DNA from 4 places in the Paenibacillus sp. JT22N1 genome. Region 2 is predicted to be linked to each of the others. Evidence: riboswitches for the same ligand, from Rfam matches in the RefSeq annotation. Region 2 holds a riboswitch; each other region holds the start of a gene.

Region 1 (8,037 bases), on a different contig from region 2:
GTGAACGTGTGGAAGCGAACCAATCTGTTTTTTCAGTCCATAATTTAACAATAGATCTCAGAAAACCGGAAGGCATAACACGTTTGATTAATGGGGTAAGTCTGGAGTTGCGACCAGGAGCAGTGCTAGGAATCGTCGGGGAGAGCGGAAGCGGCAAATCGATAACGTGTATTGCTTGTATGGGTTTATTGCCAACGAATGCGCTAATAAACAGTGGAAGTATCACTCTACATGGACGGGAGTTGACAATGCTCACACAGGAAGAGTGGCGCACGTTGCGAAGATCACGTTTGTCCATGATCATGCAGAATCCGATGGCCGCGTTTAATCCAATACGCCGAATTAGCGACCACTTTGTCGAAACGTTAAGGGGCCAAGGGAAGATGGGGCGGAAGGAAGCATGGGAGCTGGCAATAGCCGCATTAGAGCAGATGAATCTGCCTAGACCTGCAGTATTGATGAATCAATACCCTTTCCAATTGAGTGGAGGCATGCTTCAACGAGTAATGATTGCTATAGCGATGGTTGTTCGACCTGATGTTTTAATTGCAGACGAACCCACAACTGCCCTAGATACGGGGAGTCAACTGCTCGTATTGCGAGAACTCGGAGAGTTGTGCCGGAATGCCGGTACTGCGCTGATCATCGTGACACACGATTTAGACGTTATCGCAGAGCTAGCAGATGATGTTGCGGTCATGTACCAAGGCGAGATTGTTGAAACAGCACCGGTTCATCAGTTATTCAACAATCCTGTACATCCTTATGCCCATTTACTCGTAAATACTAGATTCTGATAATTCGCTGTAAAAACGTCAAAGAGTTGGGAGGGGAAAAGAGTGAAGTTGCTAGAGGTAGCTGGAATTTCAAAATCTTATCAGTCAGAACGAACCTTTTGGGGAAAAACAACCCGCTCAATGGTCATTCACGATATTTCATTTGAAATGCAGGACGGCGAATGTCTCGGAATCGTCGGGGAAAGTGGATCAGGCAAGAGCACATTAGGCAAGCTTGTGCTCGGCTTGGTACGACCTGACAAAGGGCGAATCCTATTTCAAAATAGGGATTGGCTGAATGAATCTGCAAGGGATGCCCATACGCTTCGTCGGAATCTGCAGGCGGTGTTTCAAAACTGCTCGGATGCTTTGAATCCCCGGATGACTGCTCGACAAATCATTGCTGAACCGTTGCTCAACTATGAGCGATATACGGCTCGGAGGCTGGATCTTGTTTGCTTAGAATGGCTGGACGCAGTAGGTCTGGGAGCATCAGATGCGGACAAATTACCGCATCAGTTTAGCGGGGGGCAGCAGCAGCGGTTATGCATTGCACGCGCGTTGGTTCTGCGCCCAAAGTTAATCGTATTAGACGAAGCGGTTAGTAGTCTCGACAGGATACTACAGGCACAAATTCTTGAGCTTCTGCAACACTTCAAGATGAAGTATAGATTATCCTATCTCTTTATTTCTCATGATGTCAAAGCGACCCGTTATTTATCTGATCGTGTGGCGGTTATGGATCGTGGGGAGATTGTTGATTGGGCAGATAGTCCAGACCGTTTAGAGCAATTACAACATTCTGCTTCCAGAAAGCTGCTGGATTCACAGCTTCCTTCACACCCAGATCAGAGGACAAGACGAGTAGAGATAAGAAATATCGAAAGGCAGGCAATCATTTAGGACGAGTTGGGAGTATGTGGGTTCAACTATGCTATTATGAGTTTAAAGTATCATAATTCACAGAACAGGATTCGCATCAAGATGGGTGGGTTAGATTGAAGGCGGATATGTATCAAAAATGGATAGAGCAGGATGTCCGATTTTCGGTTTTTTTAAATAAAGTGCTAGCCAGCAAGCTCTATGATTCCTCCAAAAAATTTATCGAGAAACTTTCACCGAACAGAAATCGGCTGCTTATGGAACGGGAACTATCCATGATAAAAGCATGATCTGATGGGTCAGCCAACCTAATAGAAAATATTATTCGAAAAAGGACATGTGTCCTTTTTTTTTGTTTTACAAATCTTTTATCTTAGACATAAGCCAGCTTTGCAAGAGGAAGGGATTACTGTATATGGTCAAAGATCCGATGGCCGCGAAGAGCATGAGCGCAATATTCACAGTGTATTACAGCATAAACCGCAGCTATTATTGGATAATGGTGCTGATTTAACAAGGACGCTGATTCAACATTATGGTGTTGAAGTCTTGATCGGTTGCACGGAGGAAACTACAACAGGTGCGAACCTGATAAGAGAAGATTTAAAGTCCCAATATCCAGTTCCGATTATTGTAATAAATGACAGCCCTTTGAAGCAAATTATTGAGAACAAGCACGGTGTAGGACAGACGATTGTCGAAGGTTTTATGCGTACGATGAATTTGATAGTACCTACCCGACGGTTTGTTATTATCGGATATGGAACGTGCGGCCGAGGTGTAGCTCGATATTTACGTAATTTGGGAGGCCAAGTTATTGTGGTCGACAACCATCCAATCGCTGGCCTGGAGACAGCACTGGATGGATTCAGAGGAGTATCTGGCTAAAATGAAGGATGGAACGATTCTGGCAAATGCGGGTCACTTTTCAAGGGAAATTGAATTGGATGCGTTATCAACGGATGCCATTTCGATCGAAAGGCTAAGCCCAGACATTAAGCCATCGAATTTAAGGATGCAGTCTAACAATCGAGGTGTCTAAAATATGAAGGAGCTTCTGTTGTCATTAGGAGCAGGTTTAATTATTGGTATTTTATTCAAGCTGTTGAAGCTGCCTTTGCCCGCACCGCCAGTACTGTCGGGTATTCTAGGAATTGTAGGTATTTATGCAGGCGGCAAGTTACTGGAATTGTTTCTGAAATAGGAAGCAGGACAAAATGAAAAAGGAGGAAGAGTTTTTACGGTTTCATCCTTCTTTTTCTATCTTATTAGTGCTGCAAAGATAAACTTAGGATAAAAGGAAGCGATAAAAGTGAACAAATCCAGACTTTGTTTTATAGGTGCCGGTTTTCATGCATCAACGAACATTTTCCCTTCAGCCATCGAAGCCGGAGCGGAAATAGTAGGAATTGCTAAACAGTGAATCCCCATGTCAGATGTAGGCTTATTAATGAGAGCACTGCGCTATGCATGGATGAACTTGGGTGGAAGCACGGAGATTTTACTCTCGGCCCTCTTTAGGGATGGGAGTTTATTTAGTTTTCCAAGCAAACAATAGATTCCGAATACATTCAGCTACGCTTAAGAAAATTTTAATGATCTCTCCATATAATGAAATTATCGATGAAGCATTATTTGGGAGGGATTCACATGGCAAAAATGAACAAAAAGTGGGTCGCTCTGTGCTCAACAGCCATTGGAGCTATTTATGCCGCAGGATATTTCGCAACGGAAACTCAGGCAACGATACAGCAACCACCACCACCACAACAAGCCCAAGTTACACAGACTAAAAGCAGTCAAACAAATAAACTTTATAAAGAGGGTACCTATATGGGTACAGGAAGTAATCGACGAGGATCAATTCAGGTGGCAGTCACCATAAAAAGCGATAAAATTACAGATGTTGAAATCAGTCATTTTGCCATGCATTATACAATTGATGACGTTGTAGGGCTGCCTAAAGAAGTGGTACAAAAACAAAGTGCGCAAGTACGGAATGTTTCGGGTGCAACTTACAGTACACAAGCATTTAAAGATGCCGTACAAGATGCGCTCTCTCAGGCGAGAAACTCATAATGGGCAAAATCATGAAAAAAACGAAATTATTTATGGATACTGTTGTAGATATACAGGTCGTTTCTCGGAAATCAAAGGACCTGACAGAAGCAGCCATTGATCGGGCTTTCGAGGCATTTCGGAAAGTCGAACAAGCCTGCAGTCGTTTCAGCCTGGACAGTGAATTGATGGAGGCATGCCGAGTAATAAAAACTCCAGTTCGGATTAGTCCGTTTTTATTTGAGCCTTTGAAGTTTGCTTTGGAGGTGGCGAAATGGACGAATGGCATATTTGATCCTACGGTGGGAAAAGCAATGGAAGAACTGGGATTCAATCAGCATTATTTAACTGGGGAGACCATCCAAAGTTCCTCTTCGGGTTCCGCTACCTATCGGGATATCATCTTAAATGAACAGGATCGTACGTTGTATTTGCGGAAGCCGCTGGTGATTGATTTAGGTGCCGCGGCTAAGGGATTCGCCATCGACTTGGCTGCTCATGAGTTGAAAGAATTTGAAGGATTTGTTGTCAATGCCGGAGGTGATCTCTATGCTGGGGGAGTAGACGAAAGCGGCAGCAAGTGGAGAATTGGCATTCAGCACCCCGAGTATAAAGAACAAATCATACACACAGTTGAAATATCGAATGAGTCGGTCTGTACCTCTGGAAGTTACGAGCGCAAGTGTGCATTAAAAGTTGGTATGCATCATATCATCGACCCCAGAACTAAACAATCACCGGGCGAATTGGTCAGCTGCAGCGTCTTCGCCCCTTACGCTATGATGGCGGACGCCTTTTCGACGGCCTTCTTTTTATTGGGGTTGGACCGCGGGAGAACGTTAATAGAACAACTTGATCTCAAGGGAATCTTGATTACATCCGATTTACAAATTTATAGTGTAGGGGGTAATTATAATGACAGCTAACCAATGGATTAAAACACCAAAGGGATATGTCGTAGTTTCCATGGTTGCCTTTCTAATAATTGCCGCCATATGGTCATTAGATTTCACGGGCATTTATAATGGCATTATTGCCGTCGGAATTTCTACAGCCGTGGATATCCTTTGTTCCCGCATTGCCAAAAAGAAGCGAATGATGCCGGATGGTGCAGTGATAACAGGGTTAATCATTGCTTTAATCTTAAGCACAACTTCCTCATGGTATATTGTTGCTGCAACTTCCATTATCGCTATTTTGTCCAAACATTTACTTGTTCATAAGAAAAAACCAATCTTCAATCCAGCGGCTTTCGGACTGCTTCTGTCCATCCTATTCTTTCGAACAGGACAAAGCTGGTGGGGCGCATTCGGGGATCTTCCCACATGGACAGTCGTGTTTCTATTAATTGGCGGATACATTGTGACGAACCGGGTGAACAAATTCCCACAAGTTTTTTCATTTCTAGGAACGTATTTCATCTTATTATTTATTATGGGGATTATTGATGTCGGAGACGCCACTGACGCACTTCGATCACCTTTTATCAATGCTTCTCTTTTCTTTGCTCTTTTTATGCTAACAGATCCGCCTACTTCACCAGCTAAATATAAGGATCAAGTTATTTTTGGCTTCCTTAGTGCGATCGTGGGTGCAGTTATTTATGGCATTTTTGGAGGTTTGATGTACTTATTTATAGGATTGCTTATCGGGAACTTATACCACTTACTTGTACCGAAGCTTAGGAACGCCACTATCATAAAGCCTGGCAGACTAATTAAATGAGGGATTATTTACATACGAACAAATGTACTGTATATTTGTTCGTAAGGAAATACAGACAATTATAAAACAACTAGGCATGAATTATTGAGAAGTTTAAAGGAGTGTTAATCATTAACGGAACAGATCTTGTTATATTGAACTTGGAAGAAGTCCGACGTAGAAGTATTAAAGTTTGGAACGTTATTCCTCTAACTATGCTGGATTGGAGGCCTGATGCACAAGCCTTAAACATTAAAGAAATGATCCGGCACATATTGGACGGCGAGCATTATTATCATCTTGCAATACTGAACAGAGGAAGTCTATCTTCATACGATTCTCCTTTTGACAATCGGGAATTTTCTTCGGTGGAAGATGAACTGATATTCGCACAAGTGTACAGAGAACAATTCTTGAATACCGTTAAAACGTTCACCCCTGAGGATTTGTCAAATATTAAAATTAATCGAAGTGACGTAGGGTATGTTCGAACTTTAGGAGATATGTTAATGAGGATCGCATACCACGAATCCGTTCACACCGGGCAACTGCTAGATTATATGCGAACGGCTGGAATCGATCGGCCACGAATTTGGGATTGAATGTGGTTTTCAACGGAATTTCAAGGAATTGAGATATTTTCTTAGTTAATATTTTGGTCAAGAAGTGACGGCTGATACCGCTTGCAAAATATTTCTGGAAAATTTTGAGTCATGTTCTCTATGATTTCACATGTTACAATTTGTGAGATCCATATGGATCAAATAACTCAGAAGGCCGAAGCTTCATGTGAAGCACGGGGGACCCATTATTTGGGGTGAAGCCGCGTCAGCGGCCGGGTGATTACTCTTTGATCCGAATCCGACAGCTAACCTCGCAGGCCGCAAAAGGAGAGGTTTATTTTGAAACGTTACAAAAAGCTTGTGGTTACCGGCGCAATAGGTTTGAGCGTTCTCGTAGGTTCGAGTGCGGCAATGGCCGCACCAGCAACCCATACGGTATCAGGTAATGATACAATGTGGTTAATATCCCAGAAGTATGGCATAAGCCTATCTTCGCTTATTAAGGCAAACCCTCAAGTTGCCAATCCGAACGTGATTTGGTCTGGTATGAGCCTCAACATTCCTGGCAGCACGAACACAAATGCTGGTACTAAAACGCCAGTTACGACTGCGCCATCTCAAACAACTTTTGCTAACCAAGTCGTTAACTTAGTTAACCAAGAACGATCAAAGGCTGGATTGCGTCCATTAACCAGCAATAGCGCACTTACCGCCATGGCTTTGGACAAAGCGAAGGATATGTACAACAATGGTTATTTCGATCATACCTCGCCGACTTATGGGTCGCCTTTTGATATGATGAGCACATACGGCATTCGCTATTCATACGCAGGTGAAAACATTGCAAAAGGTCAACAAACGCCTGAAGCTGTCATGGAAGCTTGGATGAACAGCACGGGTCATCGTCAAAACATTCTTAGCCCCAACTTCACCCAAATTGGTGTTGCCTATTTTAACGGCGAATGGGTACAGGAATTCATTAGCAATTAACGCACTAACGTATGTCTGCAGAATATTTCAAGAAAAACCAGCAACTTTTTGTTGCTGGTTTTTTTGTTGCAAGGCGTGCAACTGCGCTTTATTTTGCTAATAAAACACTATGCTATCCTCAGTCTTGGATGGGGAACAATCATCTCGAACATATTGAAGTCAATTGATCACAAAAGGGAATGACCGAACGATATTTGGAAAATAACTGGGAATATGTGTAACTCTACATCCTCTGCATCGTATAAATATCAAAGGGAGGCGAGTGAATGAATCTATATTTTCGGGATAATTTTTTTAATACCGGTGTTACTGAGATTCTAGGTGAACAGGAAGAAACCGTCGGTCATCTTGATTTGAAAAGCTCTTTTGGATCTGCGATCGAGGTGTATGGGCAGAATGGCCAACTGTTGTGCAAAGGAAGTTTTCCGATCTTCTCAAGCAAATGGGAGGTTACGGGTGCAGATGGTGGACAATTAGGTGTGTTGAGAAGCAGAATTGCGTTTTTCACCAAAAAATTCACATATGAAACCAAAGGGCGGGGTAACTACGAGATTATATCCCCAGTATTTTCAAAAGAATATGAGATATCTGATGAATCCGGCGCGCTTGTTGCCCGTTTCGAACAAGTAAACGGATGGTTTTCTTCAGGCGCTTTTCTTCTGAAGAATCAATGCGAAAATTTGGATACTTACGAACTTGTCGCGGTGATCATGGGAATGCACGCGATTCAGAAAAGGCAGAACTCTGGGGCAAACGCAATCTATTGAGTGAAGACCAAAATAGATGTTCATCTGAGAACTATAGTTGAATACTAAAATGAGCAGATGGCCATGGCTGTCTGATCATTTTTTATGTAATGGTAAATGAATGTTTCCATTAACAGGTGAGCAATAGTGCGAATGTGTGTTCTAGTTCGTAGATGTGTGCTATGATCTATCCATTATGACTAAGAGGTGATCTCATGGATTTACGCAGCAGCACAATTAGTGAATACGAACAGTTTTGTAAATGGACAAATATTTTGCATCAACTAAGTGATAAAGATTGGCACAGCCCAATTACAG
Region 2 (8,037 bases):
GGCTCAAGCCTTCGAGTAATTCGGTTGCTATTCCAGAAGCCATACACAGCGCCAATGCCGCCTATAACCAGAATCGCCATAAATGTAAATTTAACGCCCTCTTGCCAGCTCGTAAATGGCACAATTAGATTGCGTGAATTCAAAAAATAAATGATCGCGCCAAACACAACGAAACTAAAGATGATCGATTCACTCATGCTGCGCCATATCATATTCGTTAATCGTCGTTTATAGCCATCCAATTGGTGATGAACCTCCTCGAGATTTTACGCGTGCCTAAGCGCACATTCTCACAATACTTTGATCTTGATATCTCCTACGATGTAAGAAAGCACAAGTTTCACGCGGTGATCGCAAAGCTCATAGTTAGGGGACTGCCAGATCAGCTTGTTCATAACCCCTGACTCACGCTCATTTGCAACTTGAATCTGCCCAAACGAGATGGAAGCCGTCACAGCGACACCGATATCCTCCGGCACTTTTATATCTACATCTCCTACAACGCCTTGCAGGATGACCGTGGTTTCCTTTTGCTCCAAAATCGCAAGTGAAAGATCAATGTAGGTTTCTCCAATAATGTACCAAGTGGAACTGTTGCGTAAAATCCAAGGCTCACGGCCTAAACGGACGCTATCCACCAATTTCTGCTTTTGCATATACGTGTCGTCTTTGTGTACTTGCTTAGATCGTATGAAAAACAAACCTAGCGAAATTAAAACAATAGAGAACACAATGGTAATGTGATCCCCGAATAAAATCACTGCCCCTACGCCGATCAGTACATAACCTTTGCGTTCTTTGCGTGAACGGACCCGATGAATGCCTAGCAAGATGAGGATAATGGCAAGAATGGGGAAAAAGCCTATCGTATGATCTAGAAGCAAAAAAAGACCGGCTCCAATCAGCACTAGTGCTGTATTGCGGTTACGGTTGCTTTTAGTTTCTTCTCCCATCGCTGCACCTCCTCTGGCTGACTTTTAATTAGTTCATATAGATTCTTAGCATACCATAAGAATGGACGACCTCCAAGATGCAAATCCTTGCGCGGCAAGGCTTCCGCATGAGTCATGGAGGTCAAAGGCCCATCTGCGCCTACTTATTAGGCGCTGGTGGGATAACACGCGGCTATTTCTTGCCGCGCGGGTCGGTGTCATCGCTGGAGCGATGCTGCTGCCACTCCTGCTGGAACTTGCCGCGCAGCGCGCGCAGTTCCTGTTGAAGGTTGCCGCCGGCTTCCTTCAGCGTCTCTTGCGACAGGCGGCCCGCTTCGCGGAGCCCCTGCAGCGCTTCCCGGCCGAGCTCGCGGCCGGTCACTTCCAGCTCGCGCCAAGTGTCGCGAGCCTCTTTCTCGTGCAGCCCGCTGCTCGGCGGCTGCCCCCCCTCGGCTGCGTGCCCTGCACGCAGCCCGCGCAGTTCATCCGCGAGCGCCAGGCACACGTCCTGGCTGCTCGCGTACTGCGCGCGGTAGTGCTCGCAAGCGGCTTCCTCGCGCTGCTTCTCTTGCAGCGCTAGCCGCGCGAGCTCTTCATCGCCGGCGCGCATCGCCAACTCGGCTTGCTCGCCGCGCAGCTGAGCCATCTCCTCCGCGTTCACACTGTGGCTTCGCAGCTCAATTGTTCGCTGCAGTGCCTCCTGATAGCGCTGTTCCAGCTTCTCAATCACGCTGTTCCCCCGTTCATGGTGATCATGTTTGCCGGTCGTTTCTTGCCATGCAGCTTCTGCCATCTTGCCAATGCGATCCAATATACTCATGTTGTCACACCCCCAATTTCTTATGATTTAAAATTCATTTCTTTTCTTCAATAAATGAATACCATACACCACTAAACATGCTGCGAACGCAATCGCTATGAAGCCCGATAGTTTAATGGTCAATATCAAGCCGCCCGAACCGGCGATAAACCATCCAATTTTCTTCCCATTCTTAATGCCTACATAACCTAACCCAAGCATAGCTGCCGGGAATAAAAACCCCATTAAATGAACATGACCACCCAGCTGATGCAGACAAATAAGTAAACCTGCCGTGATCAAAACTAGTGCCAACCCTTTCGATCGATCCATACTCATATTGCTTACCGCCCTTCACGTATTCTTCATGCTTCTATCGTAACGGAAATGGAAATATGTCAAAACGGACTCGCGACTGTTTTTGTACCTAGACCTAAGTCCAGTACGCACTACGACCTCCATCCATATTTTGGTCGTTGTCCCACCGAGCCTCGAATGCTAAACTATTTGAAGCCGAGTCCGGTGCACAGACAAAGTGCCGGTACGGGGGACGATTTACATGGGGTGAATATTTGCTCTTCATCGGAGCAGACTAGGGAGAACCTTCTTCCCGAACCCGTCAACTAACCTCGAAGGCTCATGAAGGAGGATTACCAATTGCATACAATTACTAAAGGGTTAACTAGCCTTGCTGTGTCTTTAACAGTGTTGGCAGGAGGCTTTCTTTCCCCATTTACGGCGAATGCCGCTGAGATGGATGTGAAAGTTCAAGTCAATGATGAACTGGTTCAATTTCCGGATGCTCAGCCTTTTCTGGATGACAATCATGCTACCCAAGTACCGATTCGTTTCGTAACGGAAAAGCTAGGTTATGACGTGAAGTGGCAAAAAGAAGGCGATGAGATCAAAGTCACGCTAAATAACAACAAACATTCGATCACCTTAGTATCGGGGCAAAAAGAAGCTGAAATCGATAGCAATCGTGTCGAGATGGACACACATGTGGAATTCCAAAATGGACGCGTTTACGTGCCTCTTCGTTTTCTAAGCAAAGCATCCGATATTCCCGTTCAGTGGGATGCTAGCAGCAAATTAGCTATTCTAAGTAAAGATGGCAACAAGCATGCGCCAGATTATGAATTGTTTCAATCCACGGCCTATTCAGCAGATCCATCTGAGAATGGCGGCTACGGAGCTTTTGATTATATGGGTAATCCATTAGGTATTGGAACCGTTGCTGTAGATCCCACAGTGATTCCTCTAGGATCTAAGCTCTATATAGAAGGTTATAATTTCAACGGCTTACCTGCAGGCGGCATGTATGCTTACGCAACAGATACAGGCGGTGCAATCAAAGGCAAGCGTCTTGATATCTTTATCCCAGGATCCAAGCAATCTTTGATGAAGTTTGGTATCCAAACCATTAAAGTGTACAAACTATCCAATTAAACGGCTCCAAACAAAAAAGCTGGTTTCTGAGATTTATTTCTCAAGAAATCAGCTTTTTTTATTTTAAGGTGGAAAAACCAGAAAAGCTGCTCTCCCATCATATAGTGATGAGAAGAGCAGCCTGCAGTTACTTAAACTTGATTTTTGGGGATACCATTTAAACTTGGGACGTAATCAGGTGCCTCGTTGCTCGATAGCGTTTGAGCTTCTTCCATGAAATTAGCGTTATTCTGCTGATTGTTTTTCTTATCTGCTTTGTTATCTTCGCGGTCATGCTTGGGATCGGCGTCATTTTTGGGCATAGCATTCACCTCCATTGTCTCATAGTTAGTATGAGAAGGTGGCTTGCATTTTATCCCAGTTATCTGGAATTGGCGTTGCTCTTTATATGACTGAACTACCCTCGAGGGTTTTAGTTTTTCTTGCCGCCATATGCTCCATTAGGAATGCAACATACGTTTCGTCCCGAACTAACCAAGCTGCATAATCCCTTTTGACATAACGTTCCGCCTCTTCGAAAGTAGAAAAGTGTTGGTTGGATTCGACCCCATCCACATCGACTTCCCACCTGCCTTCAGAAGGAAAAATAAACACTTGTTGTTCATTTCTATTCTCATAAAGTGATCCATAAACAGAATTTTTCGTGTTAAATGTATTTTTATTCGCATCAGCGCGAATGGGCTCCATCGGAAATGGCTTCGCTACATACCATAGATAGGCTTCTTCTGTCATAGAGCAACCGGAAGCTTTCGCATGGCCTCCTCCTCCATAAAGACCCGCAATTTCCGAGACGTCGATGTGATCGTGAATCGTTCGAAAGCTTATCTTTTTACCGCCCATATTCATGATTGCGATGTAATCCAGATGAGGATTTTCTTTGCCTAGATCGTTTCCAAGTTCAGAATGATAGGATTCCGCATGAACGATCCCTACATGATGATCATCTATTCGGGAGTGGATGATTTCTCTCTTTTTTCTTCGTACATAGCGTTCGATTTTTTCTTCTTCCATATCCAAAATTTTTTCTTCAAAGGGATCGAATGCAAAGTGCTCGCTTTGCTGAATGCGAGCCACCATTTTTTCCTCAAATTCTTCGATGGAAATTAGATAAAAGAGATCGTTTAATCGCTTAGCCTTGATGTATTCATTCTGTTCCCATTCCCATGTATCATACTGACGGACCAATTCGACGAATTCATCTAATCCCTTCATTGGCTTCAACAATCCGTTCTGGATCAGATACTCATAAAATAGAGAAGTTGCAGAAGCGAGTTTTCCATTTTCATACGCGATCTGAACCATTCCCCACGAATATTTGTTTAAATGAAGCGAGGTTTTATGATGATCAATCAGTTTTACTTTTCCGCCCGATTTCACAAACTCGTTAAGTCCTTGTTCATTCGTTTCATCCACGGATAAGTCCGTAATAAACAAATAGCTCTTTTTTCTTGGTTTTTCCAAAAAGCGTTTTACTTGTAGATTCAACCCTCCGACAGAGTTATATCGAATTTCTACCTTTTCACCAAATGCTAATCGAGCTATTATACCGCAGCCTACTCCATCCAGATCATTATGAGTATACAAATGATACAAGGAAACACCCTCCTGTTAATGATTTCCATTAGGGTCCCCTTGATCAAGTCACTTTATTCGGTATTAATGGACAGAGAAACTTCGCCGAAATGATTTCGTAACTGAAGACGGCCCTATGGTTTTCCCAAAGGTACCGTCTTTTTTTATCTTTTAAAAGAAATCTGCCAAATATGTTGTCCGCCGCGGAATGGCATCTTCCAACCGGCTAATAAGTTCATTAGTCCCTTGAAGACGCTCGATTCGGGCCATGAATCCTGCTTTCTGATAACCCATGAATAAAGCTGTCAACGTCTGTATGTTACAGCTAAGTAGCTGCTCCTCTGCAGGTATTTCATCTTCAGATAACTTCGCTACGATGGCCGCCTTCCCATTGTCGGTAAACTGTAACCGATAGACACCTTCGTTCCAATCCGCATGCTTGTCTGAAATATGTAGATATATGGTTTCCGCCGCATCGCGAGCTTCAAACACATACTCCGTCAGAAAAGCTTCTACATCCACAATTCTCGCCGAGAAATATGTAATCTTCTCTTGTTTGAACTTTGGATCGTGCACCAGAAACGGAAGCTGGTCATCTACAGGTGCTTTCACTTCAACTTTGGTGATCATCGAATCATGATCTGCAATGAATTTCCATAAACCGCGTCTTGCTTCCTCATCAAGAAAAACCAACTCATGGATGGTCGCCACCGAGTCCTTTACCTGGTAAAATACATAGCCCCGCTGTTCCCCTTGAGCGTTCGTGTATACGGCAGCTGTACCCTTTTTAAATTTCATATAGCGATTATTCCACCAGTCAGCATCCCGCTCCATCATGCCATTGTATGCTTTTGCAAACTTAGCGTAGATTGGATTCAAAACCTCTTCGCTTTTGGGTACACGTAAGATTAAACTGCCCTCTGCGGCTTGAAACTTGGGAAGCTTATCTACAGGAATTTCGTATTTCAAATAATCCACGTATGTTTCCCAGCCATATTTACGATAAAATTCAAACTTAAACGGCGCTAGAAAGGAAATTGTCTGCCCCTGCTTTCTCATCGCTTTAAGCGCTTGAACCAGAAGTTGTCCCACCATTCCATTACGTCGGTACTCAGGCCATGTTGCAACGCCCGCAATACCGCCCATCGCGAAGCTCTTCCCGTTTATCCAAGTTCGAAAGTTAAGTATGGTGAGTTTTGCAGCCATAGTGCCGCCAACGAAATAGCCCCACACTTGGTTAGGATCTGTAGAGCCTATCCGCTCTGCCTTTTCCTCGGCGGTAAGCTCATATTGAAAAGCAAATTCAGATAGAGAAAAGCTCTCAAGAAGCTCCTCTTGTCGTAATGTACGAATTTCATTCATCTCAAATCACCTCATTTAGAATAGATCAGCTTTTTAACAAAGCAGCTGCTAGCACTGGCTTTCCTCTGGGCATGACACCATGAGCATCGGGCTCTAACGTAATGGCAATCGTGTCATAATTATTCGGATTAAAGGTGTAATATAACCCGCCTGTACCATTATGTGTCATGAAAGTGCCAGCATTCACCGGGTTCTCTTTCCCCTTAATCAACCACACCTGGTAAGCCTCATTGTTTTTCAGCTCAGGCAATTGCTCCGCTTGAACGAGCAAATGTGTCCCCTTCGCATCGATGACAATCGTGGCAAGTCCTTTTGCAACGATTTCCTTTTCCGTACTGCTCAATTCCACAACATTATTCACTTGAACAGCTTCAGCCGGCCGATCGAGCAGAGCGATACGCGATTTCAAATCATTGATATCCTGCTGCAAATTATAGCTATATACCCCAAGTATAAGCACTGCTGCTGATAGAGCACTGTAGATCCAAGGCTTGATCCGATTCCCCTTAGCAGTCCCTCTTTTTCTACCGTATACGTATCCTTCGTCTACCTTTATTTGAACAACAGGCGACACCTTCTCCTTCGCCGCTTCCAACGGAACTGTTTCCGGTTGCTTTTTAAATATATTCAATCGCGACTCTTGTAACGGGGAAGCTTCCACACTCATCGAATCAACCTTGAAAATGTGGTCTAATACACGATCCTTCATTCCAACGGGAATTTGCACGGGTTCAGAAGCCATCGGCAGAAGATCGACAAGAAGGGTAAGCTCGGCTAACTCCGCTGCACATTCCGCACATTCTTGTAAATGAAGTTCAAATTCAGACCGTTCTTCCAGGTCTAACCCACCTACTGCATACATCTCAAGATTCTCACATCCATTTGCCGGCTTATTCATCCTTGAAGTTCCTCCTTCCCAACACCTGATAGTCGTCCTTTTAATTGCTTCAGTGCTAGCCGTACTCTACTTTTGACAGTACCTAGCGGGATTGCCTGATAATCTGACACTTCTTGTTGGGTATAGCCTTGATAATAAATAAGTTCTAATACTTGCTTTTGATCCGGGCCCAGTCCATGTAGAGCCTCGCGTATCTCTTGTCCTCGCCATCCATCTAGAGCAACTTCCTCGGTGCTCTTGCCGATATCTGGAATGCGGTTTAACTGTTCTGTCTCAGCCGTTTGACCCGAGGTTCGATTTTGCTTTTTGCGCAGCAAGTCGGTGGCGATATTTCGCGTTAATGTGAACATCCAGCTTGTTAGCTTTCCATGTCCAGAATCGTAACGTTCCGCAGCATGCCATATTCGCAGAAATAATTCCTGCACGACTTCCTCTGCCATCATGGCATCATGGACGACTCGATACGCAAATGCATAGATCGGTTTCTCATACTTTTCATATAGAAATTTAAGCGCATCGGCATCTTTACCCACGATTTGCAGCATTAATTCTTGGTCGGTACGCGTACCATTCATGAAGGATCCCCTTTCCCAAACCTCCTCACTATTATATACTTCGCAAAATCTCTTGTATTGGATGATATAAAAAAAATTAAAATAATTCATGCTTTGTGTGATCCGTAATCAAACATCCCTCGTTCTAATAACCGAGAGCCAAAAAAACAATCTAAGGAGCGATATCATGAAACCAATGATCAAAACATTAGCAACTGCTGCATTAGGTTTAACCCTTATATGTTCCACTTCGCTTCCTAGCTGAAGGCATTGGCGCTAACGTGACTTGGGATCAAGCTACCCAAACGGCATGGGTCAAAGCAGGTAATGATACATTAACTTTCTGGGTTGATAAAGATGAAATGGAAGTTAACGGTATGAAAAAGAAAATCGGAGCGATTGTTGTATTAAGAGACGTCCGCACGCAAGTTCCGCTTCGTTTCATCACGGAGCTGCTTGGCTGGGATGTTA
Region 3 (8,037 bases), on a different contig from region 2:
TTGGGGAAACGGGGCGGAAATTATATTTAACGAAAAAGGAAAATTGAAGGCGGGTTTCCAAACTCTAAGTAAGGTGGTCAAATGGATAATAATCTTCCTTTAAGAGAACGAAAAAAATATCAGACGATGTTAAGTATTCTAGATGAGTTTTTACTTTCGCTTGAAAGTCATCATTTTGATGAAATCCATATTGAAGATGTATGTAATCGGGTAAGTATTTCGAAGGTAACTTTTTTTAGGTACTTTACTTCCAAAGAGGAAGTTCTCGACTATTTTGTACTGCAATGGTGTTATCAAAGAAGCGTTGAGATAGATAAGGGAACCTATTTCGGGATAGATGGCATACGTCAAGTTTTTAGAACTGCAGCAGAGATACCTCATGCTAAGAAAATTCTGATTGCCATCATTCAATACTATTCTAAATTAAAAGCTGAACCAACGAAAAAGGAACTCAGTGAATATGAGCGCTATATTATCTCGCAAAACTCTATAGAAGGAATTCATATTCAAATTCTTCCTTTAGAAGCCTTATTTCATGTCTATCTATCGCAAATAGAGAACTTGTCGGAATCTAAGATATTGCTCTTTTCGAGCCAGTTGGTAGCGCTTTTCTATGGGATTCCATTTCAGGTTCATATTCATATGTTGGAATCTCAGACATTGCTAGAAGCATATATGGATAATATAGATAGTCTATTGGTAGCAATTACTCACGATTTAAAATAAACAAAAAAAGCTTAGTCAAAGCCCTTCGGCTGCTTCTGACTAAGCTTTATTCCCTATTATTATTTATTATTTTCACTTTCATTTTGTCGTCTTTTCATTACGTTATTCACTAAGTTTTGAGTTGCGTCTTGTGTGGATCCAGTTACGTTTTCAATGGCGTTTTGTACATAATTCGTTGCGGATTGAACCCCGTTTTTAAAGATACTCGTTTTGTTAACATCAACGTTATTCGTATTGTCAGACATCGTTCATTCCTCCAATGATATTCTAGAGAGACTGTCGTTTGATTAACTATGCTTTCTCACAACTGGTACGCATAACTCTAAAATTCGATTTTAGAGTCATTCAGCTTTGGTGAGGGTATTGGCTATAGTGATTACTCGGCATCCATCCCAGCGGCGGCATCGAAGACATTCTCTTTCGGCACCTGTGTTATATCTTCCTTTTGCTGCACCCAGTAACCAACGTTACGGTACCAATATTGAAACGAATCGTCCAATTGCTGCTCTCGGTTGCGATCCTCGTTAACATCGGAGTCAACTTCTAGCCCCTCTACGAGCAATCCGTCTTCACGATTCTGTTTTCGATTGATATCATCAGGTGTATTCACGTTAAATTTCCCTCCTAAACATTCTTATCATAACGCTCCTCCATCCTTGTAAGGATTAATTTGCATAGATAGGGAACGATTTATACAAAATCTCTAATGCCCAGAAGTAAATTTAAGGCCGAGAACGCCAACTAGGATCAGAATCATGAACAAGATCCTTGTTAAACTAATGGGTTCATCTAGAAAAAGGGTGCCGATTATAATCGCACCGACAGCACCAATTCCAGTCCAAGCCGCGTATGCTGTGCCGATGGGGAGAGTTTTCGTTGCTACCGCTAGAAAATAGAAACTGACAATCATCCCTGCAATCGTGACGATGGAAGGAACTAACCGTGTAAAACCATTAGAAAATTTCAATGAGATCGCCCATGCTACCTCAAATACACCTGCAATGACGAGATATAACCATGCCATGATGAATCACTCCTCTTGAATTTGTTATACGTACTATTTTGCCGCAAAAAAAAAGGAAATAGCCTGGAAGTTATATCGCTAAAGCGACATGACTCCCGGGCTTTTTCCCCTCCGTGACCACAGCGTATTCGCTGCGTGTTTCCCCTCGGACCAGTCTGGCGATGAACGCCACGGAACCCTAGAAAACAATATGCCGTTATTATAGAACGGCTAACATGCGATGTCAAGTTAGAAGAATTGGGATGTAGGAATAATTTCATTTTGAATGAACCCTCAGAAAAGAATAAAAGCCCTGAAAGCAGCTGTTCTTTCGAGCAGGGCTTTTCCGGGCTTTATTCATGAGTCTTGCAGAGTTTACTTGGATTCAGCAGTTAGTTGATTGTAGATATCATCCCACAGAACTCGTCTGGCTGATACATACCGCTTCGCGTAATAAGATTGGCTAAGTTTGTTTTTCACTATACCTTCATTGGATGCAGAGTGAATGAATTCACCGTCTCCAAGATAGATACCTACGTGAGAAATACCATTACCGCCACTTGTGTCAAAGAACACTAGATCGCCTTTGCGAAGATCTTTTTTGTCAACCCAGTAACCTTCTTTATTTTGAGATGATGAGCTATGAGGAAGATCAATGCCGAATTTGTCGAAAACGTAGGAGGTGAAACCAGAGCAATCAAAGCCCTTTGTGGTCGTTCCCGCCGTTCTGTACGGAATTCCGAGCAATCCGTCAACTGTTTCATCCAAAGTGGATTGTGCCGCTGACACGCTTCCTAAACCGATACTCAAAAACAAAACAAGGCTAAAAACAAGAGCAACAATCTTTTTCAACTGCTTGTCTCCTTCCGGTGCCTACGAGGTTAGCTGGAGGGTTCGGTTGAAGGTTCCCTATGATCCCTGTCTGGCAAGATCAATTCACCCGGTGTGGTTCCCCCGTTTCTCCAAAAAATGGAGAATTCGGCATGAAATATTTGGTTTTTTGATGCTAGACCTTTTAATTCGTCATAAACTTTTAAAATCCTCCTTTCTATGAGTCTTCTAATTAAAATATGCAAGTTTGTTAGGGAAATAGACAAAAAAAAGCCCCTTTTTGCAAAGGGGGGGAGAAAATGTGCTAATTTCAGCTTATTTATAGGTGATTAACTGTCCATTTTGGCAGATAGAAGCTGATATTGGGAAGTTATGGCCCACATTTGGATAAAAATGTGGAAAAGCGGGAAGATCTGATAAATGATTAGCGCTACCAGACCTGCCCATATGTAAGTTGCTGTGACTGTGACCCCTGCCAATAGTCCCGAGGCGAACAGGAGGATAAGCGCAAGCCCGATAATAGGAAACAAACTGCGAACGAAAGTGATAACGGTGGACAAAATGCCAAGTTTGGCAGCAATCGCGAACTGTACGTACATAAAAAGAAGATGTAAGAGAAAGCCATAGACGAGCAAGCCGAGAAGCCATGGCAGCAATTGGAGGGCTGCTTGCTCATACGATGTGGTATGTGCGAATTGTTTTTGCGCTTTAGGAAACAGCCATATGAGCGGCAGTAAGGAAAGCGAGATTCGAACGACATACGCGATTAGGAATGGGAGCATGAGCTCCTTGATGCCTCGGAAAAAGCGATAGCCGGCATTTTGCTGGGAATGGGTCAGCGAGTAGTAGACGCCGCTATTCAACATTGGGGTGAGCAGCATGCGAATAACAAGTAAAGCAGCCAGCCACCAAAGGTAGGAATGGCTAAGATCGGTTTTGACCAGTTGGAACTGTCCTTCAGCTAGAAATAACTGCAGCGCTTGCTTCGGCTGCTCGCCACCTGGATAGCGGTGCATGAGAGGGACGAGAACACCCTGCACAAGCTTATACAGCAGGATGCCCCAGCCCATCTGATACAGGAACAAGACGATCGTGGCGAAAGGTTGCCGTAAAGCCGCCCTGAAGCCAGACTTGATATAAGTTGCCACAGTTGTCCCTCCTAAGAGTTTTGCTTTAGCAAAACTGGCATCGAAAGCATAATCTAAGAGTTTTCAGTAGGAAAACTTACTTCGTAAGCATGTACCTGGGTGTTGCTTTAGCCGCTTACCAGGCGACCCAGCCGAATATGGCTTGCAGGAATTGAATGAGACCGAGATTCCAACGGATTTTCCACTTGGCATCCACTTGCGTTTGCATAAAATTATTAATATGTTTATTTTCCAGCACGAGCGAGTAATTAGGATCAATTCGAACCCAGTCTACAGGAGTCTTGTGGGTTAGTTTGAATTCGATACTGCTTTCTTTACCATCCCATGTTTTATCAAGCACTGTGCCGTCAGAGAAATGGAACTGGATCGGCACCTCTGGCGAATTGCCGCCTCGTTTGGAGATGAGAACGGCACTTTCGTAGGACTCTGCCCCTTTGCTGCCCACGGATTTGACGCGAATGCTCTCCACGGCGTAATCCATCATCATGGCGCCGTATACGTATTGATTAAAGAAATCATCCCACTTCGTTTTGGTCACTTCTTCAACAACGTTCTGAAAGTCCTTCGTAGAAGGGTGTTTAAATTCCCAACGTTGGAAATAAGTGCGCATAATGCGGTCCATTGTTTTGCTGCCAACCTGCTTCTCAATGGCTTTAAGCACCAGCTTACCTCGTGTGTACACATTCTCTGCGTATTGATCATGTCCCTTATAGGCCCACGAGTTCTGCTGGAGGGTATGTGGAGATGTAATAAAGCTTGATTCGACAGGTAAATTAGGGGACACCCCGTACTCTGCTTCCATGACTTTATCCTCTGCATAGGAGGTAAAGCCCTCATCCAGCCAAGCTTCTTCGAATTCATTGCTAGCTACGAGTCCATAGAAGAATTGGTGTCCAATCTCATGAACTACGACACGTTCTAGTTCTAGATCTGGTTTCTTGTCACTAGCATCCCACGCCGTTACCAAAGTCGGATATTCCATACCGCCCACACCGTTGCCTCCTGGGGGAGGTACGACAATCGAAAGGGTCGAATAAGGATACGATCCGTACCATTGGCTGTAGCGGGAAAGTGCCTTTTTGGCAGCGTACATATAACGGTCCTTCAAGTCCTGATGATTGGGATCGAGATAGAGCTTGATCTTGACCCCAGGTATTTGTGCGGTCGAGTAGGGTTCTTCCACATAAACGAAATGAGGCGATGCCGACCAAGCGAAATCATGCACATCATCCGCATAAAATTGGTACGTCTTCATCCCGTTGTCGGTCACAGCAGGCTTAACCGGGAAACCGGTAGCTGCTACGGTGTAGTTCGCCGGCACTTGAATTTTCACGTCATACATCCCGAAATCGGCATAAAATTCCGAATTTCCGTGGTACTGGTGGAGATTCCATCCCGGCTCCGTACGTCCTCTTGTTCCAATACGTTCATAGGCAGCAACTTTAGGGAACCATTGTCCGGCCATGACGAAGTCATCCACATAGCCCATTCTTGCGAAGGCGGCAGGCAGCTTGACGAGGAATTCCGTCTTGATTGTGACTTTCTCTCCGGCTCCTACCGGTTTAGGCAGCGGAATTTTGAGCAGCGTGTGATCGTCCTTGTTGCCGTCATCGGGCTGCACGAACGCCATGCGCATACTGAGATCCTCTCCGTCAACCGTTTTCACAGAAAGCAACTTCATACTGCCGCTACTGTCTGCCTTGGCTTCATCTTCACGGAGCTTACCACCTGATTCACGCATAAACGTCGTTTTCTTTGAGGCAAATGCATTGGGATACAAATGGAGGTAAAGCTCTTGCACAGGGACAGTTCCCGGATTTTCCCAAGTCAACGTTTGCTGCCCATTGAGCTCCCTCGTTTCGGGCGTATAAGCAACGTTCATGTGATACTCCGCAATACGATAGCTAAGCGCTGTTGGCGCTTGCTTCTCTAATGGCTTGGCGCTATCTGCAGGCTGCATGTCCGGCGCCGGAGCAGACTTTTCATCCTTAGAGACGACTGGAACGGCCCATTTACTTGCAGATGGGAGCAAATTTTCAGACAGCAGGACAGTGCCTGCTGCAAGGAGCATGACAACGAACCATTGAACCTTGCGGTTTTTGAATAGAACACTCATGATATCCACCCCGCCTAAACAAGCATCTACAGCATGTATATGTAGACAACCTAGGGAATATTTCTGAGCTTGGAAAAGAATTGTTAGAAGGAGGGGAACGAAGTAGCTAATTAATGAGTTTATAAGGTATAAAGGGTGTTGAAATCGATGAATAAGGGTTCCCCACGCTGATGAGGTTTGATGACCGGGGGTTCTAACTGCAACCAGCCCTTGTTCTGGAGGATGACTTTAGCTACAATGAGAGCAAAGCGTCATTTTAACATTACGAAGACTGGAAGGTGCCCTCATGGAAGCGGATAAAAAGAAGCTGGCCTTAAATATAGTAAGTTCCAAAGTGAATCATAAAGGATTCGGTGCCGGAGCAATCGACCTAAGCAACGTATCTGGTGTCATTATTGATGGGGATGAAGCCTACCTGGACGAAGGTACACTTCATGCCAAAAGCAAGATCGAAAAAGGCATTAAATTCTCAATAAACAAAGAAGATGTGCCAAACGGGCGTAAAGCTTGGATCGTTTGGGTGGCAGTCGACCGTACGGAAGAAGGAGCTTACTACGCTGGTATGACAGCTTGCGAAATGTTGATTGACACAGAAGCTCGCAGAGGGTGGAAAATTCTAGCCGAGCATGTGAACAAGATGGATGCTGCAATGAAGCGTAAATTCATCTTCGACGGCTTGGATGACAAGGAGCGGGCGCTGCTCAAAAATCAGCTGATCGCACACAACGAGGAATGGTGGAATCGCTCGGATCAAGCATTGAAAGATGCACTTTCATAAGCGATTACACGCATAAATCGAGATTATGAACATTATGTGTCATCCATTGTTACGTTTGGGTGAACCGAGTATACTAGACCCTAGTGTATGTTACCTCATATACTAGGACAGCAAAAAGGCAGACTAAGACGCGCTTAGTTCTGCCTTTTTGTGTTCTCTGGAAACAGATGGATTAGTCGTTCCACCAGCGTTTGATATCATTCCACCAAGAGCCGTTTTGACCTTTGGGGGTTCCCTTTGGATCATCGTTCGAAGCTGGTTTCGCAGGTTTGCCTGTGCAGAACGTTGTCGGCTCCGTGCCAACCAGGAAAGCCTCCATGTGTGAGTTCGGACAGTCCTCATTGGACAGCTTGCCGCTCACCGGATCAATATAGACACTTGTTACCCCTTCAGGAATCGGGAACAACTTAGGCGGTATCGCCTCTAACGTTTGTTCTGTGAATTCCGCGAAAATCGGAGAAGCCAAATGTGATTCAACCGTGGAAATATCCCTACTTTTGTCATAGCCGACCCATACGGCAGTTGCGAGCTCCGGTGTGAAGCCAACCAGCCACGCATCGGTATCGGTCGTACCGGTTTTGCCTGCTATCGGACGCTTAATCGTACTGGCTACGCGGTTACCGGTTCCGCCCTCTTCGAACACGCTCTCCATCAGATTCGTCATTACATAGGCGACAGCTGGATCAAGCACAGGCTCAGCTTGCGGGGTCGCTTCATATAAGATTCGACCGTTCGCATCCTCAATCCGCACAATCGCCGTCGTCTCCTGATGAACGCCTTGATTCGCAATCGTACCGAACGCTGACGCCATTTCGAGAGGGCTTACGGGGAAAGACCCCAGAGCCAGTGACGGCAGCGGCTTCATCGGTGAAGCAATGCCCAGCTTGCGGGCCAGCTCGATAACCTTCGCAGGACCGACATCCAGAATCGTATGCACCGCATAAATGTTGTCAGACTTCGAAATCGCCTGGCGCATATCAATATTTGCATTCGCATACTGATCGTTGAAGTTTCTGGGTGTGTACCGTTGGCGGCCTTCATCGTAGGTGAACACCGTCGGCTCACTTTTTACCTGCGACACAGGTGTATAGCCATTTTGCAGAGCGACCATATAAACAATGGGTTTAAAAGAGGACCCCGGCTGTCTCGTATTCGAGAGTGCACGGTTGAACTGATTCTCGGAATAGTCGCGACCGCCGACCATCGCTTTAATTTCTCCTGTCCTTGGGTCGATTGCCACTAGAGCGGCTTGAAGGTCTGTTTTACCCGTGAGCTGCTTGGTGATAACACTCTCAGCGATTTGCTGCGCATTTTTATCGAGCGTCGTGTAAATGCGAATGCCGCCTTCATCGAATTGCTCCTCGGGTATGCCCAGCTTATCCGTGGCCAGTGCGCGCACATAATCTCGGAAGTATGGGGCTGCTGCTGGCTTCTT
Region 4 (8,037 bases), on a different contig from region 2:
ATACCTGGAACCCCCATGCGATAGCTCCCTCTTGTCTCTACCCCACCTAACCCATCCAAACCTGTCACCGTCAAGTCAACGATATCAAGCATGGATATGGTATCCTTCACGGAAGTATACGACAGTTTAGCCGCGATACAAAGCGGATCTAAGGCGTGAATGAGGATACGAGCAGGAGAACTCGCAAAATTAGCTCCAGCCCTCAGTAGGGCCTCAAAATGAGACTGACAGGCACCAGCCACAATAATCATGGAGTCCCGGTTTCGTTCATACTGCCTAGCGATCTGAACAGCATTGACGAAGTTCTGTGAATTTTTATAGCTGGCCAGGCTGCTTGGACCTCTACCTTTACGTTGTTTAAGTATTCCGTCATGACCGGTAACGACAACAATGTCCGGCTTAATTTGTGGAAGCAGCCTGTGAAGAGCATCTGCCATTTGCGCTTCAGGAATATAAAATCCCTCGGCAGGCACACGCAATTCCCCATAGATCTGCATACTTTTACGTAAGTAAGTAGGATCACCATCTAAGTGCAGCACCTTACCAGGCACTTCGAAGTAGGTTTTATTGGTATTTTGTTTATGGTTTATTAAGAGTTGGTTCTTCTCCTGCAGCTGCACCTGGGATACCGCCAGACGCCGAAGCGATTCCCGAAATTCGGGGGAACTCGATCGGGGATGATCCATGACATCTGTCGGATTTGAAATGGTTAAATCAACTAACGGCGCATCCGCGAGCAGCCTATAATCTACACCTCGCAGGATAGCCTTCAGCTGCTCTATGCGCTCAATCTTAAACATGACGTCTCCGCCATAGGATTTACGGGTAACAAAGTCTCCTTGCCTCATCGCACAAATCCCCTCCTAGGGGTATCCTATGGCGGGACTAGGCATTTGGTGCGGGTTATTTGCAGCCGTGCGCGCGAAGAGCCGACGACAAGCGCGCGAACTCTTCCATACTGAGCGTTTCGCCGCGACGCGAAGGCTCTATGTTAATGCCGAGCAGCAGAGCTTCCAGCTCAGGCTTGTTTTCTTTGGTGAAGAACCGCGCAGCTAGGTTGTTGTAAAGGGTCTTGCGCCGCTGGACGAAGGACGCTTGGACGACGGCGAAGAAGAAGTCCACGTCCGCCACCTCGACCGGCGGGGTTTTGCGCACACGCAGCCGGATCACGGCGGAGTCGACGTTCGGCTGCGGCACGAAGACGGTGCGCGGCACGATCGTGACAAGCTCCGGCTCGCAGTGGAACTGCACGGCAATGCTGAGGCTGCCGTAATCTTTAGTGCCCGGGCGAGCCGCCATGCGGTCGGCCACCTCTTTTTGAATCATCACGACGATATTCTCCAAGGGAAGCTTCTCTTCGAGAAGCTTCATGATGATCGGCGTCGTGATGTAGTAGGGCAGGTTGGCGACGACACTGACGCCGTCCATGCCCTCAAAGTGCTGCCGGAACAATTCCGGCAGGTCGGTCTTCAAGATGTCCCCATGGACAACGGTAGCATGGGGATAAGGCTCTAGCGTCTCGTCCAGGATGGGCAGCAGACGCTGATCGATCTCGACGGCCAAGACGCGGCCAGCGAGCTTGGCCAGCTGCTGCGTGAGCGCCCCAATGCCGGGGCCGATCTCAAGCGCAGCCTTGTTCGGCCCTAGCTCAGCTGCCATGACAATCTTGCTCAGGATATTTTGGTCAATTAGAAAGTTTTGACCCAAGCTCTTTTTGAGCACCAAACCATTTCTCTTAATAATTTGTTTCGTTTTACTCGGTGTTGCTACGTCATCTGCTGTTACAATCACTTCATTGTTGGGTATATTCATGATATAGACCTCATTATCTATAGGTTCTGGATTTCACATTCTTCATTGCAATTTATTTCTACATGCAAAGTCATGTAAGCTCATGAGAGCTCGCTAAATGAATACATATATTCAGTTGGATAATATTGCAGGAAGTGCAACAATTGCTGCTCAAATGCCGTCTTTAGAGAAAAATGGCCATTCTACTTATCAGCTTCCAAATGCTCCAAAGCCGCCTCAAATTCCTCACGCGAGATTTGAAACATCGCACAGCGCTTATAAAACTGCTTGCCATTGCAATAGCCAATTCCTAACGCTTTACCCACTATCAGCCGGCGAGAAGCCGCCTCAGCATGAACAATCAACCCTGCGGCCATGAGATCCTCCATGGTCAGTTGTGAAACCGCACCATCATATTCCGTGCGAAGGCTCTGAAGAGCCTGACGGATCGTCTCAGGCGTCGCATTCTCGACGCCAATATCACCCTTGTACTCAGCCTGCTCCTGCGTAATGAAGGCATGCTTGCAGCCAGGCACCTTGGCTGCTACAATCTTCCGAATCCGTTCACCTGCGTGATCCGGATCCGTGAATATAATAACGCCTCTGCGCTGCTGTGCAAGCGCAATACGCTTTAGCACGGCTTGTCCGATCGCAGAGCCACCTGTTTCAATCGTATCCGCCTCTACCGCTCGGCGAATAGCAGTTGTATCGTCTTTACCTTCGACGACAATCACTTCTTTTATCATAAGCGGTTCCCTTCCAAGTACCAAGGATAAACGACTCCGTCGTCCTACAGGGACGAGCGCGTTTGTCAATGTTGATGCGGAGCTAAAATATAGAACTTATACTTCCATATTCAACGCAGAAAAAGAAGAGGGGTCCCCTCTTCTTTCGCCCAGGTTGTTACCTGGCAACGTATATATGACATTCTTCCCGCTGAAACAGACGTTTACACGTTAATTTTCAGACGGCTTTTTCGGTCCTACCACATACACGGTGTACCCTTGCTTCGTTCCGAATTTATTGGCATAACCATGATCTTCAAAGTATACATCAATCATTTGACCTTTCACACCGCTGCCAATATCTTCAGCACGGCGGAAGCCAATGCCCTCAATGTAAACCCACCATCCGAGTGGGATAACTTTGGGATCAACCGCTATCGTTCTGCCTTCCGACACGGTAGTCCCTGTATAGGTTTTACCAAAACCAGGAGTTCCTTCGGACTTACCTGTAGATGCCACGTCTGCCGAATAAGCAGTCAACTTCACATTCTTCAGGATTTGTTTGTACCCAAATGTTACACCATTCTTCGAAACCTCATCCACACCAGGTGATGAAGCCGAGAGAACAACAACAGGATTTTTCGTGCCCACGGACACGACTTTATTAATACTTTCTGTTTGTACTTCTTCACCCACAACTGCTTCCGCGACTAAAACACCATCTTCGAAAGTCTTTTCTTTCTTCTTCAAGAGTACGCCCTCTTTACCTTCTTGGACGACTTGCTCTTTGCCTTTGAGTAGCGATGCGTCGCTTTTCTTTTCCGTATCGAACGCAATCGGCTCAGTTACTTCCTCCGTCTCTTTTTTCACACGAACGATTTTGATTTCATCGCCCGAGCCCAGAGCGGCTGTCGGTTCGGGAGTTAAACGATCGTGCTCCCCAAGTGCAATATTTAAACGTTGCAATGCACTTTCTACCGTTCTTGCAGTTGTGTAAACAGTGGTGGTCTTTCCATCAGCAGTCAATTGAATCGGTGAGGCATGTTCGATGACAATTTTGTCTCCACCCTTGATTGTTGTCGTTGGCGCAGTAGAAATTTCATCGTGTTCACCAATCTTTATGGCTTGTTCATCCAGTAGGCGTTGCAGGACCCATTGCTTCGTATGCACAACGGTTTCTTGTCCATTCACAACCACGGATACGCTCTTGGTAGCCGTACCGTACAACAACACCAAAAACATGAAAGTCATTGCGATTGAAATTATGGCTAGACTTAAAATCAAACGCAAGTTTTCATGCTTCCATCGCAATGCGAAGGACATGCTGGATGATCGTTTTACATGGGTCTCGCTAATAGAGATACTGCCCACTTCTTCGGTCCTCCTTCAAAGCCTCGCCGCCAGGTTACAGCATGATTAGATTTGACGCGACTAAGGTTTTTTAGTTTAACTTAACGTGTTCGCCATCAGCAGTACGGTGCTATACCGCTGCCTTCTGGTCGTCCCACACCAGTTTGCCTATTCAACATTCATATGAATTCCGGGCAATCTTTAGTCGTCCGAAATGTGTATAGCCCTTTATGAAGACAAAAAGCCAGCAAGAAGAGGACTCTTCTCGCTGGCTTAGTTTGTATAGTAAAATACACAAATAGCACGCACGACAATCGTTACCTCTCTTACGCTTACGAGGTTAGCTGACGGATTCGGACGTGAGAGTCGCCCTACTAAGAGCATACAAAGTATACTCCAAGATTCACCCCTGTTACTCACTCTGTTCACTCAAGAAGTATTCTTCTTCAGCTTACAGTGGTTCCCCCGTTCCCATAAATGGAACTCAGCGAATGGAAAAATGGCAAATTGGTTATTAAGTTATTATGAAAAGTATATTACGCTGTTAATCTTAACCTGTAAAGGGATTGACACCTACTAAAAAGGGCTAAATCGACTAAAATTTGCTTAAATGAACAATTAAACAGCCCTATTTCTACTTATATCTCACTTTAACGTACGTATACTAACTCTTTTCAACTTTTCATCCCTAAACTAGGCTTAAATTACAAATTTGTTTATAATGATCGTATAGGAAAGTGATTCATAAATACCAATAATTTGCTAATCAGGGAGGCAATGAGATGGGCTCCATTCTACAAGTTGACTCTTTATACGGGGGATATTTACCAAAAAAACCTGTTCTTCATGACCTAACCTTTTCTATTCGTCAAGGTGAAATGATGGGTCTGATCGGACTTAATGGTGCGGGTAAAAGTACGACAATCAAAAATATTCTCGGTCTTCTTCAACCGCAAAAAGGATCGATTCGAATCAACGGACTAACTTTAGCTGAGAATCCTTTGTCCTATCGCGCAACCTACGCTTATGTACCCGAAAGTCCTGAGCTCTACGAAGAGCTTACGATCCGCGAACACCTTGAGTTAACCGCTATGGCCTACGGATTGTCGAAGGACGATTATTTGGCTCGATCTAGCTCCCTTTTGGAGCAGTTTCAAATGCAGGACAAGCTGAACAGCTTCGCCAGTCATTTATCCAAAGGCATGAAACAGAAAGTCATGATTATGAACGCATTTCTGATCGAACCCTCGTTATATATTATTGATGAACCCTTTCTCGGCCTCGACCCTTTAGCGATCCGTTCCTTACTCGAATTAATGGTCAAAATGAAACATAAAGGAGCATCATTCCTCATCTCATCGCATATTTTGTCTACAATTGAAAAATATTGCGATAACTACGTTGTCCTTCATCGAGGTCGTATGGTTGCTCAGGGTGATTTAGTCGAATTACGCGGGCAAACCGAACTCCCGGGAGCGTCACTAGACGACATTTTCTATAAGCTCGTACAAGGGGATTCGTTATGAGAAATATGGACATCAACACCCGTACCTTATGGCAGCAAAGATTCGAGCATTATATGAAGGAATCCATGGGCTATTGGCAATATGCAGCGCGTAGTAATTTCATCGGTCTCGTGTTGTTTCTTGTCATCGTTTCTTCCTATTATTATGCAAAAATACTACAGCGTCTTCCGACAGATTATCCCTATCTGTGGATCGTGCTTTTGCTGCTCGTTCCGCTTCTATCTTCAAGCCCCATTCGTACATTGGTAAGGAAAGCAGACCGCATGTTTTTGTTACGTATCGAACATCAAATGAGTGCTTATTTTCGAAGTGGATTCATGTACAGTTTGACACTGCAAGCTTTCGGGACATTTATCGCCTGGGTTATTTTATGGCCGCTTTACCATCACTGTCTTGGCGCTTCAGAGCAGCATTTCTTACTGATGCTTGCATTACTTCTTCTATTAAAGATAGCTAATTTACTAGCGAGCTGGCAGGAAAGTCGCTTTGCTCATGAGCGCACCAGATTAGCTTCGGTTAGCTTTCGCTGGATGGCAACAACCGCTCTCATTTCGCTGCAATTTCTAACTAGTATTTTATGGGCAAGTTGCGCTGCGCTGCTTCTCATTTTCGTATGGTTAGCAGCCGTTCATTTCGTATCTAAATACTTCATCGGTTGGGACTACTTGATCATCAAGGAAAATCAGCAGCAAGCTAGGCTTTATGCCTTTTTCAGCTGGTTCGTCGATGTGCCTCAAATGGGAACGCGAATAGCCCGCCGAAGTTGGATCAGCGGGCTGACACGGTTCATTCCTTTTAGACAAGATGCTGCCTATTTGTACCTGTATATGAAGACATTGCTGCGTACGGAGCTGTTCGCGATCATACTGCGTATCACCTTGTTAGGTGTACTAGCTATAGCCGTTTCAAGCAGCGGTACTGCAAGGACGTTGATCTTCCTGATCGCCCTTGTGATCTCTCTTGTTCAGTTATCGTCGCTAGAGCGCGCTCATCGCTATACGTTCTGGCTAGAGATGTATCCACTCAATCAGAATACGAAAGCCGGTTCATTGGCCTTTATAATTTGGTTAGCCTTACTGCTAGAGCTATGTATTTTAACGATCCCTCTTATGATTCGCTCTTCACCAATCTATCTGCTCGTTCCACTTATCAGTCTCATCTTCATTTCTTTCAGCTGCGGTATTGTGCTTCGCCGTAAGTTCGAGAAAAATGTTCTACTTGAGACCTAACAACCGAATTGCATTGTTTGTTGTTATTTCCGCAATTTCTTCCAAAGTCATACCCCGAATTTCCGCGGCTGTCTCAGCTACCAAGCGAACATAGCCGGTTTCATTACGCTTGCCGCGGAAAGGATGCGGGGTTAGATAGGGAGCATCGGTCTCAATTAACAAACGATCTAATGGAACTTGCGCCAGCACTTCCTTCGGTTGCCTAGCATTCTTAAACGTAACTGGACCTCCAAAAGAAATATGAAAATTCATATCCAGACACTGCTTCGCCGTCTCCCAGCTTCCTGAGAAGCAGTGCATGATTCCCCCAACTTCCTCGGCCTTCTCATCTTTTAAAATGTGCAAAATATCATGATGAGCATCTCGATTATGTATGACGATGGGCATACCCAATTTACGAGCTAAACGAATTTGCTCCCGAAATACCCGCTGCTGTACATCCTTCGGCGACTTATCCCAGTAGTAATCTAGTCCAATTTCTCCGATGGCAACAACTTTCTCATGCTTGCACAACTCTTCAATCCATTCTAAGTCGCCAGGCATCATATCAATAGCATCAACAGGATGCCACCCTACCGTAGAATAGATGAAATCGTACCTCTCAGCGAGGGCAATCGAACTGGGTATGGTCTCCCGGTTGAAGCCTACATTTACTATTCTTGTCACTCCGGCGTCCAGCGCTCTTTGAATCACTTCATCTTGATCTTCATTAAATTGTTCGGCATTTAAATGTGTGTGTGAATCCGTTAGCATCTTTGTTCTCCCTTAACTTGAAATATTCTGCTGCACTTATTTTTCTCGCTAATCTTGCTCACCAAGCAGTGCCCATAAATCAGGATAATTAGTTGCATTCAATCGTTCCAACAGCTCCTCCGGATAATAGACATGATGCTTACCCATTTGGAATCCACTGATGGACTGAACAATCTCAGATCGATGCGTAATTTCCGTTAAAGTCTCCTTATGATCCAGCAGGAAAATAGGCAAATTGTCATCCGTTTCGCCTGGTCTATACACGTCATAGGATTGATTCGACGGAAAATCAATTTCCATGTAATAGGTAGGGTCGAATCCGACCTCAGCCATCACTTTTTCCATCAGCTTGATCTGACGTTGATTAGATTCATCAAAGGTACTGTATTTGTACAACTTACGGTCCAAAAATCGCTTACACATATCGCCTAAAATAGGATCTTTCTCATTACTCCAGAAAGTTAGCATCGTCTGCATAACAGACTCATCCAATAGTAAATAATCTTCCAATGTAATTTTATTCTGAATCAGATGTAAAATGGGTTCCACCATAAAACCAAACGTATAGTCTTCTTCGTATAAATGTTTGGCACGCGCAAAAACTTTGTGCAGCAAAATTTCCGCACTGCGTGTCACAGGATGAAAATATACCTGCCAGTACAT

Evidence for each region. Region 2 has a riboswitch for cyclic di-AMP ahead of AC58UU_RS20565 (stalk domain-containing protein). Riboswitches for the same ligand answer to the same signal wherever they lie in the genome.
Region 1: linked by a shared signal. The riboswitch ahead of AC58UU_RS21640 (CAP domain-containing protein) and the one ahead of AC58UU_RS20565 (stalk domain-containing protein) in region 2 are both predicted to bind cyclic di-AMP.
Region 3: linked by a shared signal. The riboswitch ahead of AC58UU_RS34975 (C40 family peptidase) and the one ahead of AC58UU_RS20565 (stalk domain-containing protein) in region 2 are both predicted to bind cyclic di-AMP.
Region 4: linked by a shared signal. The riboswitch ahead of AC58UU_RS36080 (resuscitation-promoting factor) and the one ahead of AC58UU_RS20565 (stalk domain-containing protein) in region 2 are both predicted to bind cyclic di-AMP.

What each region holds. Positions count from the first base shown of each region.
Region 1 is NZ_JCAUAW010000011.1:172,064-180,100, forward strand. Features, by position in the region: gene AC58UU_RS21590 (ABC transporter permease) at 1-4, shown strand, start outside; gene AC58UU_RS21595 (ABC transporter ATP-binding protein) at 9-797, shown strand; gene AC58UU_RS21600 (ABC transporter ATP-binding protein) at 840-1,679, shown strand; partial or broken gene AC58UU_RS21605 (NAD-binding protein) at 2,376-2,700, shown strand; gene AC58UU_RS21610 (DUF1427 family protein) at 2,704-2,862, shown strand; partial or broken gene AC58UU_RS21615 (Gfo/Idh/MocA family protein) at 2,971-3,072, shown strand; gene AC58UU_RS21620 (FMN-binding protein) at 3,309-3,737, shown strand; gene AC58UU_RS21625 (FAD:protein FMN transferase) at 3,749-4,642, shown strand; gene AC58UU_RS21630 (RnfABCDGE type electron transport complex subunit D) at 4,632-5,441, shown strand; gene AC58UU_RS21635 (DinB family protein) at 5,552-6,022, shown strand; cyclic di-AMP (ydaO/yuaA leader) riboswitch at 6,186-6,318, shown strand; gene AC58UU_RS21640 (CAP domain-containing protein) at 6,323-6,973, shown strand; gene AC58UU_RS21645 (LURP-one-related/scramblase family protein) at 7,240-7,740, shown strand; gene AC58UU_RS21650 (DinB family protein) at 7,935-8,037, shown strand, end outside.
Region 2 is NZ_JCAUAW010000010.1:296,548-304,584, forward strand. Features, by position in the region: gene AC58UU_RS20545 (sensor histidine kinase) at 1-242, opposite strand, end outside; gene liaF (cell wall-active antibiotics response protein LiaF) at 291-953, opposite strand; gene AC58UU_RS20555 (PspA/IM30 family protein) at 1,126-1,752, opposite strand; gene AC58UU_RS20560 (LiaF transmembrane domain-containing protein) at 1,780-2,070, opposite strand; cyclic di-AMP (ydaO/yuaA leader) riboswitch at 2,233-2,384, shown strand; gene AC58UU_RS20565 (stalk domain-containing protein) at 2,389-3,180, shown strand; gene AC58UU_RS20570 (hypothetical protein) at 3,312-3,482, opposite strand; gene AC58UU_RS20575 (DHH family phosphoesterase) at 3,565-4,773, opposite strand; gene AC58UU_RS20580 (GNAT family N-acetyltransferase) at 4,924-6,114, opposite strand; gene AC58UU_RS20585 (anti-sigma factor) at 6,140-7,012, opposite strand; gene AC58UU_RS20590 (RNA polymerase sigma factor) at 7,009-7,587, opposite strand; partial or broken gene AC58UU_RS20595 (copper amine oxidase N-terminal domain-containing protein) at 7,815-8,037, shown strand, end outside.
Region 3 is NZ_JCAUAW010000029.1:22,266-30,302, reverse strand. Features, by position in the region: gene AC58UU_RS35000 (hypothetical protein) at 1-47, shown strand, start outside; gene AC58UU_RS34995 (TetR/AcrR family transcriptional regulator) at 82-726, shown strand; gene AC58UU_RS34990 (hypothetical protein) at 786-971, opposite strand; gene AC58UU_RS34985 (hypothetical protein) at 1,103-1,336, opposite strand; gene sugE (quaternary ammonium compound efflux SMR transporter SugE) at 1,430-1,750, opposite strand; guanidine-I (ykkC/yxkD leader) riboswitch at 1,841-1,943, opposite strand; gene AC58UU_RS34975 (C40 family peptidase) at 2,105-2,581, opposite strand; cyclic di-AMP (ydaO/yuaA leader) riboswitch at 2,585-2,723, opposite strand; gene AC58UU_RS34970 (hypothetical protein) at 2,890-3,708, opposite strand; gene AC58UU_RS34965 (M1 family metallopeptidase) at 3,824-5,824, opposite strand; gene AC58UU_RS34960 (YwhD family protein) at 6,111-6,602, shown strand; gene AC58UU_RS34955 (transglycosylase domain-containing protein) at 6,775-8,037, opposite strand, start outside.
Region 4 is NZ_JCAUAW010000032.1:46,034-54,070, forward strand. Features, by position in the region: gene yabG (sporulation peptidase YabG) at 1-848, opposite strand, end outside; gene rsmA (16S rRNA (adenine(1518)-N(6)/adenine(1519)-N(6))-dimethyltransferase RsmA) at 904-1,812, opposite strand; gene rnmV (ribonuclease M5) at 1,995-2,537, opposite strand; gene AC58UU_RS36080 (resuscitation-promoting factor) at 2,748-3,887, opposite strand; cyclic di-AMP (ydaO/yuaA leader) riboswitch at 4,181-4,366, opposite strand; gene AC58UU_RS36085 (ABC transporter ATP-binding protein) at 4,649-5,392, shown strand; gene AC58UU_RS36090 (ABC transporter permease) at 5,389-6,621, shown strand; gene AC58UU_RS36095 (TatD family hydrolase) at 6,607-7,374, opposite strand; gene AC58UU_RS36100 (HD domain-containing protein) at 7,423-8,037, opposite strand, start outside.